Regions from separate parts of the Lactovum odontotermitis genome, predicted to be linked through region 2. Evidence: riboswitches for the same ligand, from Rfam matches in the RefSeq annotation. Region 2 holds a riboswitch; the other holds the start of a gene.
What was found. A riboswitch is a leader RNA that binds a small molecule or an ion and turns the genes downstream of it on or off. The one in region 2 is predicted to bind lysine.

Region 1 (9,845 bases), on a different contig from region 2:
CTTCAATGGCTTTTTTAAGAAGTCCCAGTGCAATTGTCATGTGCAGGTCGTGGCCGCAGGCATGCATTTTTCCAGGATGCTGCGAGCTGAAAGGAAGCCCTGTCGCTTCTGTTACGGGGAGCGCATCCATGTCTGTTCTCCAGCCGATGATTTTTTGCGAGGAAGTACCTTCACCTTTGACTTTGACCAGGATGGCTGTTTTCCAAGTCCTGATGTCAATATTCTGGACATTCTGTGTCATTTCTTTGATTTTTTCAAGCAGGTAGGCTTGTGTCTTGAATTCTTCCATTCCGATTTCCGGGATTTGGTGCAGTTCGCGCCGGATTTTGATAAGTTCTTCGTCTGTGAAGGGCATCTGCTAATCCTCCGAAAGTTCGTTAAGCTCTTTGTAAAGGGCAATCAGTGATTTTTGGTAATCCTGATTGCTTACGCCGATGATGACGCTGATTCCGCGCGGGCTTTGGGCAATAAGTTCAATGGTAACATTTTCTTTTGCCAGGGCGCTGAAAATTTTGCTGGTGATTTTTGCTGAGCGGACGATTTCTTCACCGACAACGCTCAGCAAGGACAAATCTTCTTTGACGCTAATGTCGTCAGCGTTCAATTCGTTTTTCAGTCGCTCCAGGAGTTCCAGCAGGACATTTTCGACCGCTGCCTTTTCTAAAACAATCCCGACTTGATGGATGCCTGTGGGAATATGCTCAATATTCAGCTGATAATCTTCGAAAATTTTTAAAGTCCGCTGCAGAAATCCGACTTCTGTGGCCATCTGGTCTTTGACAATGGTAATGGACAGATAGTCTTTTTTCCCGGAAATGCCGGCAATCTGCACGTCATTGGACGCATGCTTTTCAATAATGGGTGTCCCTTTGTCGTCAGGCGCATTGGTGTTTTTGATATACAAAGGAATTTTGAGCATACGAATCGGATAAATGGTGTTCTCATGCAGCACGCTTGCCCCCATGTATGACAATTCGCTCAATTCTTCATAGGTCAGCTCTTTAATGGCTCTGGGCTGCTCAACGATACGCGGGTCCGCCATCAGCACGCCTGAAACGTCTGTCCAGTTTTCGTATTTGTCGGCGTTGAGGCAGTTGGCAAGAATTGCACCTGTAATATCAGAGCCGCCGCGGCTTAGAAGCTTAATCCGGCCATTCTCATAGGCGCCGTAAAATCCTGGAATCACGTATTTTTCGCTGCCGGAGAACTTTTCTTCGAGCAGGTTTCGGCTCTGCTCAAGGTCAATCTCGCCGTTAGCAGAAAAAGCGATGATTTCAGAGGCATCAAGAAAAGTATAGCCGAGGTATTCTGCCATGAGCTGCGCGGTCAAAAACTCGCCGCGGCTGACCAGATAATCCTCTGTGCAGTTGTCTGTGTCCAGCTGATTTTTCAAAAGCGTGAGGCAGCTTGTCAAATCAAAGTGAAGATGAAGCTCTTCTTTCACAGCAATGAAGCGTGCAGCAAAATTGTCCCAGAGTGCCTGGTAGGAAACACCGTGTTTGACGTGGGCAGCAATCAGATAGAGCAAATCGGTCACTTTATCGTCTTCCTGATTTTTGCGGCCGATAGCTGAAACCACCACAATCTTTTTGTCCGGGTCTGCCTGGACAATTTTCTTGACTTTGAGGAATTGACTTTCTGTGGACAAGGATGAACCGCCGAATTTTGCAATGGTCAGCATATTTTTGCTTCCTCCTGGATGATTTTCTCGGCGATTTGAACTGCATTTAAAGCTGCGCCTTTTCGGATGTTATCGGCTGTGCAGTAGAAAAGGAGGCTGCGTTCCCGGCTTAAGTCTTTTCTGAGGCGCCCGACATAGACATCGTCGCGCCCATTGGCGATGACAGAGGTCGGATACTGGTGCTTAGACGGATGGTCGATGACTGTGACGCCTTTTTGCTCGGACAGAATTTCACGTACTTTGTCCAGTGTAAAGTCTTGATTGAGGGTCGCTTGAATGCTTACAGCATGTGCGTTGAGCACAGGAACCCGGACACAGGTGGCACTGACAGGAAGCTCCGTCTTGTGAAGAATTTTCCGGGTTTCATGTACCATTTTCATTTCTTCTTTGCTGTAGCCGTTGTCAAGAAAGGTGTCAATCTCGGGAATGGCCGTTTCTGAGATATTGTAGGGATAAAAAGCAGGTACTTCTCCAGCGCGGGTCCTCAGCAGCTCGTCACGTCCTTTTTGTCCGCTGCCGCTGACGGCCTGAAAGGTGGTGTAGTTGACTTGATTAATACCGAATGCTTTATCAAGCGCGTAAAGCGGCAGGACGGACTGGATGGTTGAGCAGTTCGGATTGGCGATGATTTTGTTCATGTGCAAATCCTGCGGATTAATCTCCGGCACGACGAGCCCGATTTCCGGATTTTCCCGCCAGGCGCTGGAATTATCCACTACATAAAGTCCTTTGTTGCGGGCAATCGGCGCATATTGCTCAGAGACTGTGCCGCCAGCACTGAAGAGGGCAATGTCGTAACCGTCAAAAGAGTTTTCGCTCAGTGCTTCAACGACGAATTCCTGCTGGTTAAATTTGCGCTTTTTTCCGGCACTGCGTGGTGAGGCCAGCAATTTCAGCTCAGAAACAGGAAATTTTCTTTCTTCGAGAATGCTGAGAAATGTTTGACCGACGAGTCCGGTTGCACCAACGATGCATAATTTATACTTTTTCATTTTCATTGTCCCCATTTTCAGTTATTTTCATGGATTGTTTGTTATAAACGGCGTAGAGACTCTTCCAAGGCAGTTTTTTGCTCCGTCTGTGAATCAATTTTTTTGATAATACGCGCTGGAACGCCTGCTACAACGACCTTTTCGGGAACATCTTCGATGACGATTGCTCCAGCAGCGACAACGGCGCCATTCCCCACAGAAACGCCCTCGATGATTACTGCATTTGCCCCGACAAGTACCTGGTCGCCTACTTTTACCGGCTTGGCAGAAGCGGGCTCAATCACGCCGGCAAGGACTGCGCCGGCTCCGATGTGTGAATTTTTCCCGACAACGGCTCGCCCGCCAAGGACGGCGCCCATGTCAATCATTGTCCCCTCGCCGATTTCAGCCCCTATATTGATGATGGCTCCCATCATGATGACGGCATTGTCGCCGATTTGCACCTGGTCACGAATGATGGCGCCTGGTTCAATTCGCGCGTTGATGTCGCGTATGTCAAGCAGGGGCAAGGCTGAGTTTCTGGCGTCTATTTCAACGATGTAATCCTGATTTTCTGTCAAATTGGACAATAGGGGCTTGATTGTCTTCCAGTCGCCAAGCAAAATGTTGCCTAATTGGAGGACATCTTTCGGCAAATTGTCCTTTAAAGCTGCTTTGAGTGTGACCTTGACCTTTGTTTTCTTGTCTGCGTTTGCAATATATTGAATGATTTCTTGTGAATTTAGCTTTTTTTCTGTTTTCACACTACTTTCTCCTAACTTTTAAATAGGACATTTTCCAATGTATAAAGTCCATTTTCCTGATTTTTTAACCAGTTTGCCGCTTTTATGGCGCCGCGGACGAAAATCATTTTTGAGAGGGCTTCGTGCTTGATGGAGAGAATTTCGTCCTGACCAGCAAAGATGACTTCATGTTCGCCGACAATGTTTCCTGCCCGTAGTGAATGAATGCCGATTTCGTTTTTGCTTCGGGGCTGGATGCCTGAGCGGCCGTAAATCAGCTTGTAATCGGGATTTTCCAGACTTTCGTTGATACTTGCGGCCAGCATTTTTGCAGTTCCGGACGGAGCGTCTATTTTTTTATTATGGTGCTTTTCGATGATTTCAATGTCGAAGTCTTCTGCGAGCGTTTTTGCCATTTCTTTGACGAGCTGGTTCATCAGTGTGATGCCGAGGCTCAGGTTGCTGCTGTATAGTACTGGGATTTGCTGGGAAAGCTGGTGAATGATTATTTCTTCTTCGCTGTTAAATCCTGTGGTCGCGATAACAATTGGTGCCGGGCACTTTTTGAGATATTCGGCGATATTTTCCAGATTGTCCGGATGTGAAAAATCAATGAGGATGTCGAATTTTTCTTCCGGAAGCTGCTTGGCATTGGAAAATGCGAGCACTTGGCTGCTCTTTTGCAGTTCGGATTTCAGAAGTTTTCCCATTGCTCCGGTGCCGATTTGCAGAATTTTCATTTTTGTTTCCATATTTCTTTCATACTTTCTTTTAAAAGAAGGCGGCCAGTTCGCGGATGATTTTTTCCTGCACAGCTGGGGAAGCTTCGTCAAGCGGAAGCCGCAGCGGCCCGACATTGTGGCCGAGCTGATTCATGGCAAATTTAACCGGAATCGGATTTGTCTCGAGAAATAAACTGTGAATCAGCGGGAGATATTTCTGCTGCAGGGCAAGCGCGTGTTTCGGATTGTCCGCAAAGGAAGTGACAAGCTCTTGAACTTCAGAAGGCATGATATTTGCCAGAACACTGATAACGCCTGAGGCACCCAGGCTAAGCAGGGGAACAATCATATCATCATTTCCGCTGTACATGGCAAAATCATCCGAAAGGTAAGGGCTGACGGCAACCGCGTAGCCGATATCGCCTGAAGCCTCTTTGAGAGCTGCAATATGCGGATGTACAGACAACTCGCGGACAATGTTGACGGGGAGCACAACACCTGTGCGGCTGGGAACGTTGTACATAATAATCGGCGTGTCTGTGCTGTCGGCAATTGCGGTGAAGTGCTTGTACAGCCCAGAGTCATTGCTTTTATTGTAGTAGGGGGTTATGACAAGCAGGCTGTCCGCGCCTAGCTCGGTGAATGTCTGTGCCAGCAGGCAGGCTTTTCGCGTGTCATTGCTTCCTGCGCCGACGTTCACGTGAATACGCCCATTTGCCAGTTGGATGACTTTTTTGACAATTTGTTTCTGTTCGTCAAAATCAATTGTTGGGCTTTCCCCTGTTGTTCCTAAAATTGAAATGGCAGCTGTCTGATGCTCAATGTGAAATTCGACCAGCTCAGCCAGTTTTTCAAAATTGATGCTGCCGTCGTTGTGAAAGGGAGTGACCAGTGCGGCGATGGAGCCTTTAATGGGCATTTTAACAGATGTTTTAGTCATTAACGATAACCTCGCTTTCAAATTCAAATTCCGAAGAACCTGTCATGAAAATTTCATTCTCTCTGTTTTCAATCAGGAGTTCTCCCCGATCAAGATGGACATGCAGCGTGTTATCGGCGAGCTGCAGTTTTTGAGCAATCACAGCGCTGGCGCAGCATCCCGTACCGCAGGCCAGTGTCCAGCCGACTCCGCGCTCAAAAGTTCGAACAGACAGATTCTCGCGGTCAATGAGCTGGACAAAATTAACATTGGTTTTCTCAAGAAATAAAGGATAGTTGCAGATTTGTTCTCCGAGCCCAGAATTCAGCATGTCGGCGGCATTGTCAACGAAGACCACTGTGTGGATAGTTCCCATAAAAAGTGTATAAATATCAACAGTCAGGCCTGCGATGTCAAGCCGGTGATGCCCGCTGTCCTTGACAGCCATCTTCGTTGAGCCGTCGGCGATACGGGCTGTTCCCATGTCAACGCGGACGAGACAAGGCGCCTCGTGTAAAATCTCAACTTTCATAACTCCGGCCAGTGTTTTCACGGGAAATTTGACCGTCTGAGCGGAGATTATCCCCAAATCGCGCACATATTGGGCAAAACAGCGAATGCCGTTGCCGCACATCGGCGCTCTGGAGCCGTCACGGTTGTAAAAAATCATCTCGAGCGACTCTTCGCTCAATGTCTCTTTGACTGCAATCAAACCGTCCGTATCAAATCGATTGCAAAGCTGCTGAGCGAGTTGACTGTAGTCAAGCGCTTCATAAAAGGGTAAAATCACAAAATCATTGCCGCAGCCATTATATTTTCGAATATTTATCTTCACGTTCAATAAACCTCATTTTCCAGCAGCTGTTCAAGAGTTTGCCGCTTGACCACTTCCGTGATTTTGCCGTCTTTCAGGAAAACAACCCCAGGAATCACGTTCCGGTTGTAGTTGCTGGCCATCGAGTAGCCGTAGGCCCCAGTCCCATAGACCACCAGAATGTCACCCCTTTCAGGCTTGGGCAATTCCGCATTTTCAATCAGAATATCAGCCGACTCGCAGTATTTACCAGCAATACTGAAACGCTCCGTTTTTCTCTCGCCGAGACGCAGTGCCAGGTCGCAGTCATACTTTGCCTGATAAAGACTAGGACGGATATTATCGCCCATCCCGCCGTCCACGAAGAGATAGTTTTTATTCGGCGTGACCTTCTGGTAGCCGATTTTGTAGAGGGTCAAGCCTGCCTCGGCCACGAGACTTCGTCCAGGCTCAATCATCAGCGCTTTCAAACGGACATTTTTCTCAGCCATGCATTTCTCCACATGATGAATCAGCTGCCGCAGCACTTGGTCAATCGGCAAAGGCTTATCCTCCTGTGTATAACGAACCCCAAAACCGCCGCCGATATTTAAAGCCAAAGGCTCATCCTGTTCGCTCTGTTCGCTCAAATCATGCAGAAAATCTGTTAATTTCTCAATAGCAGCAAACCAGGCCGTCAGCTCAAAAATCTGAGAACCGATATGAGAGTGGAGGCCCTCCAAAACAAGGAAGGGATGTGTTTCAATCATCTTCAGACAGTCTTTCAGCTCCTGACTCTCAATGCCCATGCCGAATTTTGAATCCACATGGCTTGTGATGACATACTGGTGCGTATGGGCTTCAATCCCGACATTCAGACGCAGCAGGATTTGAAGCGGACGTTTTACTAAACTTGCAAGCTCGGAGACAACTTCCAGCTCCATCTTATTGTCAACGACAATATGGCTGATTTTGACATTCAGTATGGCAAAAAGCAGCTCCTCAGGCGACTTATTATTCCCGTGAAAATAAATATTTTCAAGCGGCATGCGAGACTTGGAAGCCGCATAAAGCTCGCCCTGGCTGACGACATCCAGCCCCAGACCAGCATCTGCTATGAGATTCAGCAAAGCCACGGCCTGAAAAGCTTTTGAGGCATATAAAATCTTTGTCGCAAATTTTTCAGACTGAAAATTCTCTCTAAAGACTTGAAGATTTTCTTCAATGACTTCCTGATTGTAGACGTAGAGCGGCGTCGGATATCTTTTCAGTAAGTCGCTGACTTTGACATTCGCAATTTCCAGTTCCATTAATCAACCTTTCGAATAACGTTTGACAATGAACAAAACAGCGCTCATTGCAGGAATAAGCGCTGTTGATGATTTATCGGCGGAACACAATGAGCCCCCGATAATTAGCGCCAGACAAGAGTCCGAGTAACATAGGTTTTTCCTATGTTCCCACGATAATAAGATGCCTCTTTTTTATCGTTCGGCAATGGTTACCTTTCAGACCTGCTCAGCGGATGCCTCCTAACAAGTCATACTCATTTGCATTGCTACCTCTAATTGTAGTTAATTATTAGTTATCTAAATTTTACTTATTTTACTACAATTTTTTTACTTTGTAAACTAAAATATGTTAAAATGAAGATAAAAATTTATTATTAATGAATAAGAAGAAAAAATCATGGATTTATCACATAAATTTAACCGGCAGCTCTCAAAAATTACCGTCTCGCTGATTCGGCAGTTTGAGCAAAAAATCTCACAAATTCCTGATATCCTCAAGCTCACCCTGGGAGAGCCGGATTTTGCCACTCCAGAGCACATCAAACAGGCGGCAATCGCCGCGATTAATGCAAATCAGAGTCATTATACAGGACTGCGCGGTTTACCGCAATTGCGCCAGGCAGCTAGCCGGATGTTGGCAGAAAAATATAAGCTGCATTACTCTCCAGAAACAGAAATCCTGACAACCGTTGGTGTGAGTGAAGGAATTGCTGCTTGCCTGCTGTCTGTGTTAAATCCGGGGGACAAAGTACTTATTCCGGCGCCGGCTTATCCTGGATATGCACCGGTCGTCAATATTGCCGGAGGCGAGGTCGTTGAGATTGACACGAGTTCTGAACAGTTTGTCCTGAATCCTGAAAAACTGTCGGCTGTACTGAGTGAGTCTGAAAATGTCAAGGCGCTGATTCTTAACTCGCCAGGCAACCCGACAGGGATTGTTTATACGCGGGAACAGCTCCAGGCACTTGCTGAAATACTCAAAAACCGGGACATTTTTGTCCTCTCTGACGAAGTTTATTCTGAGATAAATTATACAAATCAGCCGCATACGTCCATTGCTGAATTTTTGCCCGAGCAGACCTTTGTATTGAACGGCTTGTCCAAATCACATGCGATGACCGGCTGGCGCTTGGGCTTCGTTTTTGCCCGGAAAAATCTGATTGACCAAGTCGAAAAAACGCATCAGTACTTGGTTACATCGGCCTCAACTCAATCTCAATGGGCAGGAGTAGAAGCACTTGTCAATGGGGAAAATGACATTCAAGCGATGCTTGTACAATATCGCAAACGCCGTGATTATCTGCTCGAAAAAATGACCGGCTTCGGTTTTGAAATCATTGGGCCCTCTGGCGCTTTTTACCTTTTCGCCAAAATTCCTGAAGCCTATAACCAGAATTCCTTTGAATTTCTTTATGACTTCGCCATGAAAAAGCGGGTTGCCTTTATTCCCGGAGACGCCTTCGGTCAGTACGGTAAAGGATATGTGCGGATTTCTTATGCCGCTTCAATGGAGGTGATTGAGACTGCGATGACGCGTCTAGGCGAGTATTTGCAGGAGATGCGGAAATCTGAGCGGATTGTTTAAAACCCATAAGCCAACTTTCTGCTATAATTAAAATAATGCAACTGACAGATTCGATACAATACATGAAAGGCGTCGGCCCCAAGTCCTTCGAGAATTACCGGAAATTGGGGATTTCAACCGTGCAGGATTTACTGCTTTATTTTCCATTTCGCTACGAAGACGTGGCAGGCCGGCAGGTAATGGATTTGCTGGACAGTGAAAAAGCAACCGTTGTGGCTGAAATCGTGACGCCGGCTAATTTAGGATATTTCGGTGCGCATCGCTCACGCTTGACTTTTAAGGCCAAGCAAGGCGATGTGATTTTCGGCGTCTCATTTTTCAATCAGCCCTATTTGAAAGACAAAGTCGAAGTCGGCCAGACCGTGGCACTGTATGGCAAATGGGAAGCTAAAAGACAGCAGCTGCTCGGCATGAAAATTCTTTCAACGGTCGAGGGCGAAAATGGCGAAGCGACAACAGATGCGGACTTTCAGCCGATTTATCATGTCATGCAGGGCATCAAGCAGACAAGCCTGGTGAAGCTGATTCAGACAGCGTTTGACAGCGGCGCACTGGCTCTGCTGCCGGAAAATCTGCCCGAAGAATTAATTGAAAAATACCGGCTCATGCCGAGACAGCAAGCAGTCAGAGCTATGCACTTCCCGCTCGATTTGCAGGAGCACAAGCAGGCACTGCGCCGAATCAAGTTCGAAGAGCTCTTCATGTTCCAGCTGCGCCTCCAAGCGCTCAAACATCAGGAAAAATCAGGACGAGAGGGTTTACTGGTTCAGTTTGATGCCGAGAAAGTAGCGGCGAAGCAAGCAGAGCTGCCATTTGAACTCACTCAGGCCCAGCAAAGCGCTTTGCATGAAATTCTAGCAGACATGACAGCTCCGACGCACATGAATCGGCTGCTTCAGGGGGACGTCGGCTCAGGGAAAACAGTCGTCGCAGAGCTGGCAATGTATGCGGCGCAGACAGCCGGCTTCCAGTCAGCCCTAATGGTGCCGACAGAAATTCTGGCGCGCCAGCATTTCAACAATCTCGTGGGAATGTTCCCTGAGCTGCATGTTTCACTGCTCGTCAGCGGTTTAAAAGCCGCCGAGCGGCGTGAAATTCTGGAAGACCTTGCGAGCGGCTTTACCGATATGGTAGTGGGC
Region 2 (9,845 bases):
AGCTAAACGTTCGCATACAAAGCGAGCTGAACCAAAGAAAAGCTTCATCCGTGAATGGGGACCTCTCATTCTCTTTGTTCTGGTTATATTGCTGAGCCGTGTTTTTCTTTGGGGAAGCGTGACTGTGGACGGTCCGTCAATGGACCCGACGCTGGCTGACCGCCAGAAAATGGTTGTCGCCAAAGTCGGCGGCTTCTCCCGCGGCGACGTCGTAGTGGCCAATGAAACCTTAGCTCAGTCAAAACTCAACGACCTGAATTCAACCAGCGGCAAGACCATCGTTAAGCGCGTTGTCGGTCTGCCTGGCGATACACTCGTTTTCAAAGATGACACACTGACAATTAATGGCAAGCTTTATTCACAGCCTTGGCTGAAAAAATATAAGAATCTCTTTGACACAAAGAAACTGGCCGCCCTCTATGAGAAAAGCCTGATTGTATCCGGTGCTAAAGGTGCAACTCTTCAACGGGATCGTGATTCTTTTGCAAATACGGCCAATAATGCAGCAGCCTTTACTTTTGAATCCATTAGTAATCCTACTGGTAATTTCACAGTTAAAGTGCCGGAAGGGCAGTATTATCTCATGGGCGACAATCGTGTTGTTTCAGCTGACAGCCGAATAGTCGGCAGTTTCGAAAAGAAACAGATTACTGGAAAAGTTCTCTTTCGTTTCTGGCCGCTGAACAAAATCGGAACTGTCAATTAAGGTTGGTATCGCTTACGGCGCCTACTTTTTGAGCGTTCTTCATCAATCTGTATTTAACCTGTCTTTGAACAGGCTTTTTATTGGAAATTTGTGATATAATATTCAGACTATGCACTCAAATTCTAAGATGATTGCCCTTGATCTGGATGGGACGACACTTCGCGACGACGGCAAAACGGTCAGCGATTTTACGATTGAGACCATAAAAAAGGTCGAGGCACTGGGGCACACCGTTGTCATTGCAACGGGACGCCCTTATCGGCTGGCCATTGATATTTACCGGCAGCTGGACATGCACACGCCAATGGTCAATTTCAACGGCGCGCTTGTCGGCCTGCCGGATGATAAAAACTGGAAATACACACATAAACGCTACATTCCTAAGGATTTCGTCTTTGACCTGCTGCGCCACCAGCAGACTTTTGCCCTCAACTTTGTGGCCGCCGAATATCGGCGCAAATTCTTCCTGAACAATTTCCAGGAAGCCGACCCTGCTGTGTTCGGCGTTGACCATTTTGAAGCTTATAATCACTTGAGAGCTGACCGCTTAACCACTGACCCGCATTGCGTCCTGCTGTCTTCCAGGGCCAGCGACCGTATCGGCCAAGCCAAAGCCCTGCAGGCGCATTACCACAACGAAATCTCCGTCTCTGCCTGGGGCGGGCCGAATGACATTCTCGAAGTCGTCCCTCACGGTGTGAACAAAGCCTACGGCCTCGAACACGTCCTCAAAGCGCTGGGTTATGAGCGCAGCCAGCTGATTGCCTTCGGCGACGAGTTCAATGATGTGGAAATGTTTCAGCTTGCACAAACCGGCTATGCGTTGAAGAATGCGTCGGAGCGCCTCGTCGGACACGCTGATGAAGTTTTGCCCTGGACAAATGAAGAAGACGGCGTTGCGAAAAAACTGCAGGAATTATTTTTGTAATGTGTAAAATAAGTTTAACTCACTAACGGAACCTCTATCTTTCGTAACCTGCTGATTTAACAGCTTTTACAGGCTCTATTTATTATTGATAGATGCCTGAAAATTGTACTTTTGCGCTATCAATTTAATGATTTTGCTTTAAAAACTTGCATATAAGTAAGCTTTTTTGAGCGCTCCTTGTGATTAATAATTTTTTCAATTAGAGAAAATTTCGGCCAAAAAAATTTCTGAAAATTTTTCGGCCGACCAAAATTTGGCGAAAATTTTAATCGTAAATTTGTTTAGGAGTATTCAATCACTTTCAGACCTTTTGTTAAAATGTGAAAAATTTTCTTTGGCCAGCTTTCTTCTTTAAGTTTTATTTGTCACCTTGTTCATAAACTGTCCACATCACCTGCTAAACTTCCTATAAGGTAATCGGGTCAAGTAGTGAATTTCCCTGTCTTTAATTGATGTTTACGTCACAGGTCGCTGCTTGATTTAACATAATATATTGCTATTTATTTTTTGGACACTTTGCTTTATTTCACGAATTACTGCACGTCCTAACTGCAAAAAGGCATGTAAAATTTAAAATACTTTTTAGACAAAAGTGCGTTTTTTGTCTATTTTTGTGTTTTTCGACAACTTTTTTATGGACAAAAGATACTATTTTTAGTAAAATCAGAGTTGGAAATATAAAAATTGCAAAAACGTAATGTGAATCATTCAAATTCTTCAAACAATTATGAGCATATATTAATATGCTAGAAAGATGGAAATATGTCAACTGACACTAGACGTCAACGTTCAAAAGAAAAGCTGAAAAATGCAATGGCAACTCTGCTTCAAGAGAAACCCTTTGAACAGATTACCACAACTGAACTTGTAAAAGAGGCTGGAATCAGTAGAAGCAGTTTTTACACACACTATCAAGATAAGTATGATATGATTGAATACTATCAGCAGATTCTTTTTAATACAATTCAATATGTGTTTGAAAAGAATAGAACTAATCTGCGTGATACTTTGTATGAGACCTATGATTTTCTTGATAACAATGAAATTTATGCTGCTCTGCTTTCGGAAAACGGCAGCAAAGAAATTCATGAGTTCATTTTGCAGAAGCTGGTCAAACTTATTGAAGATACGATATTTACTTCTATCGGCCCTTCTCACCAGCTTAGCCGCTTGGAAGAAACTTATGGAAAAGTTTATTATGCCAATGCTGTTTTCGGCATGACTCAAGCTTGGATTCGCCGCAAACGCAGAGAGAGACCATCTGTGATGGCCGACCTCTTTGTTTCACTGGTTGGATTTGAAGCGATTGATTAATTAGTTTAACCATGTAATGTTATCCTGTTTCCGCTATTTTTTAGCGGATTTTTTGCTTTCTTGTGTTAAACTGACCTGCTTTGCGCAGAAAAAATGCACCAGAATTGATGCATTTTACTTGTTATCTATTTTTTAGAGGCTGGCTTACATACCGGCCTGAGCAGCCACTTCAGCGGCGAAATCATTCACTGTCTTTTCGATGCCTTCGCCGACTTCAAAGCGGACAAACTTGATGACTTTGGCGTCTTTTGATTCCAGGAATTTCTCAACTGTTTTGCTGTCATCCATCACGTAAAGCTGTGACAGAAGCGCATATTGCTGGTCAATCTTGGTGTTTTCTGTGATGAACTTCGCCATTTTACCTGGCAGGATGTTGCCCCAGATTTTCTCTGGTTTGCCTTCAGCTGTCAGTTCTTTCTTGAAGTCTTCCTCTGCCTGGGCAAGGATTTCGTCAGTCAATTCTGTAGCTGAGCCGAACTTGATGTGCGGAAGAGCTGGTTTGTCAACGAGTTTACGGCTTTCGTTGTCTTCGTCAATTTCGTGGTTGAGATGCGCCAATTCTTCGTGAACGAAGTCAAGGTCGAGCTCTTCGTGTGAAAGTACCGTTGGTTTCATTGCGGCCACATGCATGGCAATAGCTTTCGGCAATTGCTCATCGCCGCCCTCGATAACGACGATAACGCCGATACGGCCGCCGTTATGCTGGTAAGCGCCGAATTTCTGTGCGTCCGTCTTTTCAACGACTTCAAAGCGGCGGAATGAAATCTTTTCGCCGATTGTAGCAGTTGCAGTCTTGAAAGCATCTTCCAGAGTCTTGCCTTCAGCTGTTGTGAGTGCAAGTGCAGCAGCATTGTCAGCAGGCTTACCCTTGGCAATCACTTCAGCTGTCTCATTGACCAAATCAACAAACTGCTGGTTCTTGGCAACAAAGTCAGTCTCCGAGTTTACTTCGACCAATGCGGCCACGTTGCCATCAACATAAATACCTGTCAAGCCTTCTGCAGCCACACGGTCCGCCTTCTTGTCAGCTTTTGCCATGCCGCGCTCGTGAAGCAGCTCCATAGCTTTTTCCATGTCTCCGTCAACTTCAACCAAGGCTCTCTTAGCATCCATGACACCGGCGCCGGACTTCTCGCGCAGCTCTTTTACCATTTTTGCGGTAATTTCCATTGTAGTTAAATCTCCTTTTTAAAAAATAGACGAGGCGGGCGCCTCGCCTAACATAGCTTTAGATTGAGCTCAGCAGAACCAAAACCCGAAAAACTAAATTTCTCTGAGCCTAAAGTCCTGCCTGTCTTCAATTCATTTTTATTCTTTACCTTCAACCAGATTCTGAAGTGCTTCAAGTGATTCTTCCGAAGCATCAGTATCAGCTTCTTCAACCTCTTCAGCATTGTCAGACTCAGCGACAGCATCTTCACCCTGACGGCCTTCGATGATGGCGTCTGCAATCATGCCTGTAATCAGCTTAACGGCACGGATTGCGTCGTCGTTTGCTGGAATGATGACATCAATCGGATCTGGATCTGCATTTGTATCTGTCATGGCAACAACTGGAATTCCCAGTGTTTTTGCTTCTTTAACAGCAATCTGCTCTTTATGAGGGTCAACCACATACATCAAATCTGGGATACGCGGCATGTCTGCGATACCGCCGAGGAAACGCTGAAGTTTCTCGCGCTCTTTGTTCAAAAGCACAACTTCTTTCTTAGGCAGGACGTCAAATGTGCCGTCTTCTTCCATTTTGTTGATGTGCTTAAGCTCTGCAATACGCTTCTGGATAGTGTTCCAGTTTGTCAGCGTTCCGCCCAGCCAGCGGCTGTTGATGTAGAACATACCTGCACGTGTGGCTTCTTCTGCAATAGCTTCTGCGGCCTGCTTCTTAGTACCAACAAAGAGAACGATTGCACCTTGGCTAGCTGCATTTTTAACATAGTTGTAGGCATCATCAGCAAGTTTTACAGTCTTCTGCAAATCGATGACATGGATACCATTACGTTCTGTGAAGATGTATGGTTTCATCTTCGGGTTCCAGCGGCGAGTTTGATGACCAAAGTGGACACCAGCTTCGAGCAGCTGTTTCATTGAAATAACTGGCATGTTATTTCTCCTTTTTTATATAGTTTTTTCCTCTATCAGACATCAGCCGGGGCCGCTACTTTTTGAGCACTACGACCGCGTCCGTCCAATATGTGAAATGGTCGCCAAAAGGCAACGTCTTATTATACTATTTTTTCCTGTTTTGTCAAAATTTAAGCCCTGGCTGAGCGCTCATTTTTCGCGTAATTTCAAATCTAAACTGATTGTCCCATCATTGCCGAAACAATTGCAATGATAATCAAAATCAGGCCGAGAGCAATCCGGTATTTGCCGAAGAATGTGAAGTCATGGCTTTTGACGTAATTCATCAGCCAGCGGATTGCAAACATTGAGACGCCGAAAGCTACCACGAATGCGATGAGTAAGATAAAGAACTGGTACAAATTAAGGCTGTTTCCGCCCGTGAAGTATTTAAATAGTTTCAGGCCGCTCGCGCCAATCATGGCAGGAATTCCTAGGAAGAAGCTGAATTCTGCACCGGCTGTACGGCTGATACCAATCAGAAGGGCTCCAACAATGGTTGCGCCGGAGCGCGATGTGCCGGGCATCAGTGCTAAGACTTGGAAGCCGCCAATAATCAGGGCCATGCGGTAGCTGATTTGGCCGACCCGTGTGACGGTGAATTCGTGGTTGGGCACCCAGTAACGCTCAATCAGGATAAAGGCTACGCCGTAAATTATCAGCATAATGGCTACGGGCAGATATTTGTTGAAATTGGTGTCAAACCAGTCATTCAACGGCAGTGCAATCACTACAGCCGGTACGCAGGCGACTAGAATTTTTGCCCACAATTGCCAGGTTCTCTGTACCTCTTTGTGTGTCTTCGTCCGCGAAAATGGGTTCAGCGTATGAAAATAGATGACGACAACTGATAAAATTGCCCCAAGCTGAATCACGTAATCAAACATCAGTTTAAAGGCGTCTGACTGGCTCAGGCTGAGAAAGTGTTCAACAATGATCAAGTGTCCGGTTGACGAGATTGGCAGCCACTCTGTGATTCCTTCGACGATGCCGAGGATAATTGCTTTGATAATGTCCATGACGTTATTATATAGTAATTATTCAGTTTTCACAAGATTATTACTTTTTTCTTCCTGTTTTCAGAAAATTGATGAAATACTAGTAAAATGCGCAATTTTCAGTCTTATTTCCATCTGAATATTTATCGCAAAATCGAGAATAAAAATAATTTTTAGATATTTTTACAGTTTTCCCTTGACAGCTTCAAAAAGTTATGGTAGACTAAAAAACATCAAAGAGGTTGCAACTTCGATGAGTAACGTGTTCGAGCCCGCAAGGCGATGACTACTCGTGAAAGGCAAGGTTGCCGAAAGGTCTGGCTGGCAAGCTGGATGACTTGGGCTAACGGAGAATATCCGTTAGACTGTCGCTATTTAGCGGTGCGCTTTGTTGGAAAAAATTTTTTCAATAACTTGTATCTGTTAAATCTAGCTCTTTGAACTAGATTTTTTGTTTGTGTAATGTGATTATTGCATAAATAAAATAAGGTGTGCACTCAGTTTATGTGGACGCTATTCAAAGAAAGGGGTAATTTATGAAAAAGTTACTTACAGCATTCATCGCGTTATTCGCCTTATTTGGAACTCTGACATTTGCATCTCCACAGGCAAATGCGGCCAGTTCTGAAAAAGAATTCCGCGTGGGGATGGAGGCGGCCTATCCGCCCTTCAACTGGACTCAGGATACGGCTGCCAACGGGGCTTATCCGATTGAGAGTTCCGACCAATATGCCAACGGCTACGATGTTCAGGTCGCGAAAGCTCTGGCTGATAAGCTCGGACGCAAGCTGGTCATTGTCAAATCAAAATGGGACGGGCTGATTCCAGCTCTGACTTCTGGAAAAATTGACGCGATTATTGCTGGTATGAGTCCTACGCCTGAGCGTGAGCAGTCGATTGATTTCTCAACGGCTTACGAAACAGGCACCATGGGTGTCATTGTCAAAAAGGGCAGTAAATACGCCAATGCGACAACAATTGAGGATTTCGCCGGTGCTAAAATTACTGCGCAGCAAGGGACTTTCCACTATGATTTGATTGACCAGCTCAAAGGTGTGAGCAAACAGCCGGCCATGGGTGATTTCTCTGCCATGCGTGTGGCGCTCAGTTCCGGCGTGATTGACGGTTATGTGGCTGAGCGGGTTGAAGGCTTGACGGCTGAAATCAAGCAGCCTAACTTTAAGTTCCTCGACCTTTCCGGGAAAAACGGCTTCACGATGGATGCTTCTGAGATGGTCTGCTCGGTCGGTCTGCGCAAGAATGATTCAAGCCTCAAGGCTATCAATAGTTATCTTAAAAGCTGGCCGAAGTCTGACCAGGAGCAATTGATGGACGATATGGTCAAGCTCCAGTCGCATCCTGACAAAATCTCTGGTTTCTGGAATCAGGTCAAGTTTATCTGGGAGCAGAACTGGCAGCATCTTCTGAGCTCTGTCGGCATGACACTGCTGCTTTCCATCATTGGTACCATCGTTGGTTTCGGGATTGGTCTTCTAATCGGTGTCTTCCGTACGATGAACAAGGCGTCAAATGTTCTGGCCCGCTGGGTGCAGCGCATTGTCGGTTGGATTTTGAATGTTTATATTGAAATTTTCCGCGGTACGCCTATGATGGTGCAGGCAATGGTGATTTACTATGGCTCGGCTCAGTTCCTGCATCTTAATATTGATCGTCTTTTTGCGGCTTTCTTAATCGTTTCTATCAATACTGGGGCTTATATGTCGGAAATTGTGCGCGGCGGCATTTACGCGGTCGACGAAGAGCAGTTTGAAGCGGCCCATGCGCTTGGCTTTACACATTGGCAGACGATGTACAAAATTGTTCTGCCGCAGGCGATTCGCAATATTCTGCCGTCGGTCGGCAATGAGTTCGTCATCAACATTAAGGACACTTCTGTCTTGAATGTTATCTCGGTCAGCGAGCTTTACTTCATGGGTAATACGATTGCGCAGCAGAATTATCAGTATTTCCAGACTTTCTTCATCATTTCTGTGATTTATCTGATTATGACTTTCTCGATTACGCGGATTCTGCGTGGGGTCGAGCACCTGCTCAATCGAACGAGTAAAACGACGATGACCCCGCAGACCTCTGGCGCCAACCAGATGCAGATTTAAAGGAAGGAAAAAGATGTGAAGCACGCCCGTTATGGAGCGTAGAAATTTAGGGAAATCAGGTTCTGCCGAAGGCAGGTTCTAATTTCATCTAATTTCCTAGCTTCAGGCGTGCTGAGCTCAGTTAGGTAAGAAAATGGAAAATGAAACAGTTTTAGAAATTAAGCATTTAAAAAAGTCCTTCGGTGAGCACGAGGTCTTGAAGGACATTAATATGACCGTTCACAAGGGCGAGGTCATCTCGATTATCGGCTCTTCCGGCTCCGGCAAGTCGACGCTGCTGCGCTCGATTAATCTGCTGGAGACGCCGACGGACGGCGAAATTATCTACCGCGGTGCGAATGTTCTGCAGAAGGGCTACAATCTGGCTCAGTACCGCACGCACATGGGCATGGTCTTCCAGAGTTTCAATCTTTTCGCGAATCTGACGGCTTTTCAGAATGTTGTGGTCGGGCAAACTACTGTCCTGAAGCGGCCTAAAGCGGAAGCTGAAAAAATTGCGACCGAGAATCTTCAAAAAGTCGGGATGGCTGAATTCGGCAAGGCTAAGCCTTCTCAGCTCTCCGGCGGGCAGATGCAGCGTGTCGCTATTGCGCGTGCGCTTTCAATGAATCCTGATGTGCTGCTTTTCGACGAGCCGACTTCTGCGCTCGACCCTGAAATGGTCGGCGAGGTGCTTCGGACGATGAAAGATTTGGCTGAAAGCGGCCTGACTATGGTCATCGTTACGCACGAAATGCAGTTTGCGCGTGAAGTATCTGACCGCGTGATTTTCATGGATCAAGGCGTGATTGCTGAACAGGGCACGCCGGATGAGCTTTTCGGCAATCCTCAGGAGGTTCGGACGCGTGAGTTCTTGTCGCGTTATTTGGATTGATTTGAGCGAATTTGAAAACCAGCCGAATGTGCGGCTGGTTTTCGTTTACGATTTTTAATGTGCGGTTTTCTGGAAAAAAATTGCCTAATCGATTATTATTCACTAATCTTCACAGGCCCGCCGAATTGGTCCGTATCATTGTAGATTAGTGCGCTGCCGCGGCAGAAATGCTTCCGGCGGACGACAAAACTGCTAAAGCGATGAGGAATTTAGCTTTTTTTCTGAAGTCCATTTTGGTTCTCCTTTTTAGTGTTAATAATTTTATATTATTTAATCGTCAATTGTAACCACTTTATCACCAAAGAGTTCCTGGGCCAGCTCCACACCTTTGCCGGCCGGTTTTTCTGAAGTTTCAGATTCTGCCTCAGCTTGTATCTGCGCCCCAGACGCGGTGTTCCCGTTTTTGAAATTTGCAGCATATTCCGCGCGGATTTCACGCCAGTTTGCTTCGGCCAAAACAATGATTTCAGGGCTAAAACCGCAAATCAGCGAAAGCGAATTTCCGACAGAATCCAGCAGCGAGGCATTGCTGGTGATGAGCTTCGCCAGATTGTCCTGCTCGACCGTCAAGAGCAGATGGCGACTGGAGCCGGCGGCCAGCTTGCTGACCTTGAGCAGCGCCATGTCACGCGGACTTCCCAGACTGGAGATGACTTCAGGCCAGGCCGAGCGAATCTGTTTGATAGCGTCAGGCTCCTCGACAGCCTCATCCAAGGCCTTGAAAATCGTCTCGTGGCTGACTGGAGCTGAAGGTACAGTTTTTTTCTGAACTTTCGGCTTAGAAACA

Region 1: it holds a riboswitch for lysine, as region 2 does, so the genes downstream of both, lysA (diaminopimelate decarboxylase) here and ACYQ2E_RS03180 (ABC transporter substrate-binding protein/permease) in region 2, are expected to answer to the same signal.

Annotation. Positions count from the first base shown of each region.
Region 1 is NZ_BAAGGQ010000006.1:34,572-44,416, reverse strand. Features, by position in the region: gene ACYQ2E_RS04770 (N-acetyldiaminopimelate deacetylase) at 1-355, opposite strand, end outside; gene ACYQ2E_RS04765 (aspartate kinase) at 359-1,681, opposite strand; gene ACYQ2E_RS04760 (aspartate-semialdehyde dehydrogenase) at 1,675-2,673, opposite strand; gene dapD (2,3,4,5-tetrahydropyridine-2,6-dicarboxylate N-acetyltransferase) at 2,715-3,416, opposite strand; gene dapB (4-hydroxy-tetrahydrodipicolinate reductase) at 3,428-4,147, opposite strand; gene dapA (4-hydroxy-tetrahydrodipicolinate synthase) at 4,167-5,057, opposite strand; gene dapF (diaminopimelate epimerase) at 5,050-5,865, opposite strand; gene lysA (diaminopimelate decarboxylase) at 5,874-7,139, opposite strand; lysine riboswitch at 7,237-7,404, opposite strand; gene ACYQ2E_RS04730 (pyridoxal phosphate-dependent aminotransferase) at 7,519-8,706, shown strand; gene recG (ATP-dependent DNA helicase RecG) at 8,742-9,845, shown strand, end outside.
Region 2 is NZ_BAAGGQ010000003.1:155,961-165,805, reverse strand. Features, by position in the region: gene lepB (signal peptidase I) at 1-706, shown strand, start outside; gene ACYQ2E_RS03205 (HAD family hydrolase) at 834-1,634, shown strand; gene ACYQ2E_RS03200 (TetR/AcrR family transcriptional regulator) at 2,397-2,948, shown strand; gene tsf (translation elongation factor Ts) at 3,093-4,118, opposite strand; gene rpsB (30S ribosomal protein S2) at 4,257-5,048, opposite strand; gene ACYQ2E_RS03185 (undecaprenyl-diphosphate phosphatase) at 5,243-6,088, opposite strand; lysine riboswitch at 6,296-6,464, shown strand; gene ACYQ2E_RS03180 (ABC transporter substrate-binding protein/permease) at 6,604-8,184, shown strand; gene ACYQ2E_RS03175 (amino acid ABC transporter ATP-binding protein) at 8,318-9,058, shown strand; gene dnaX (DNA polymerase III subunit gamma/tau) at 9,329-9,845, opposite strand, start outside.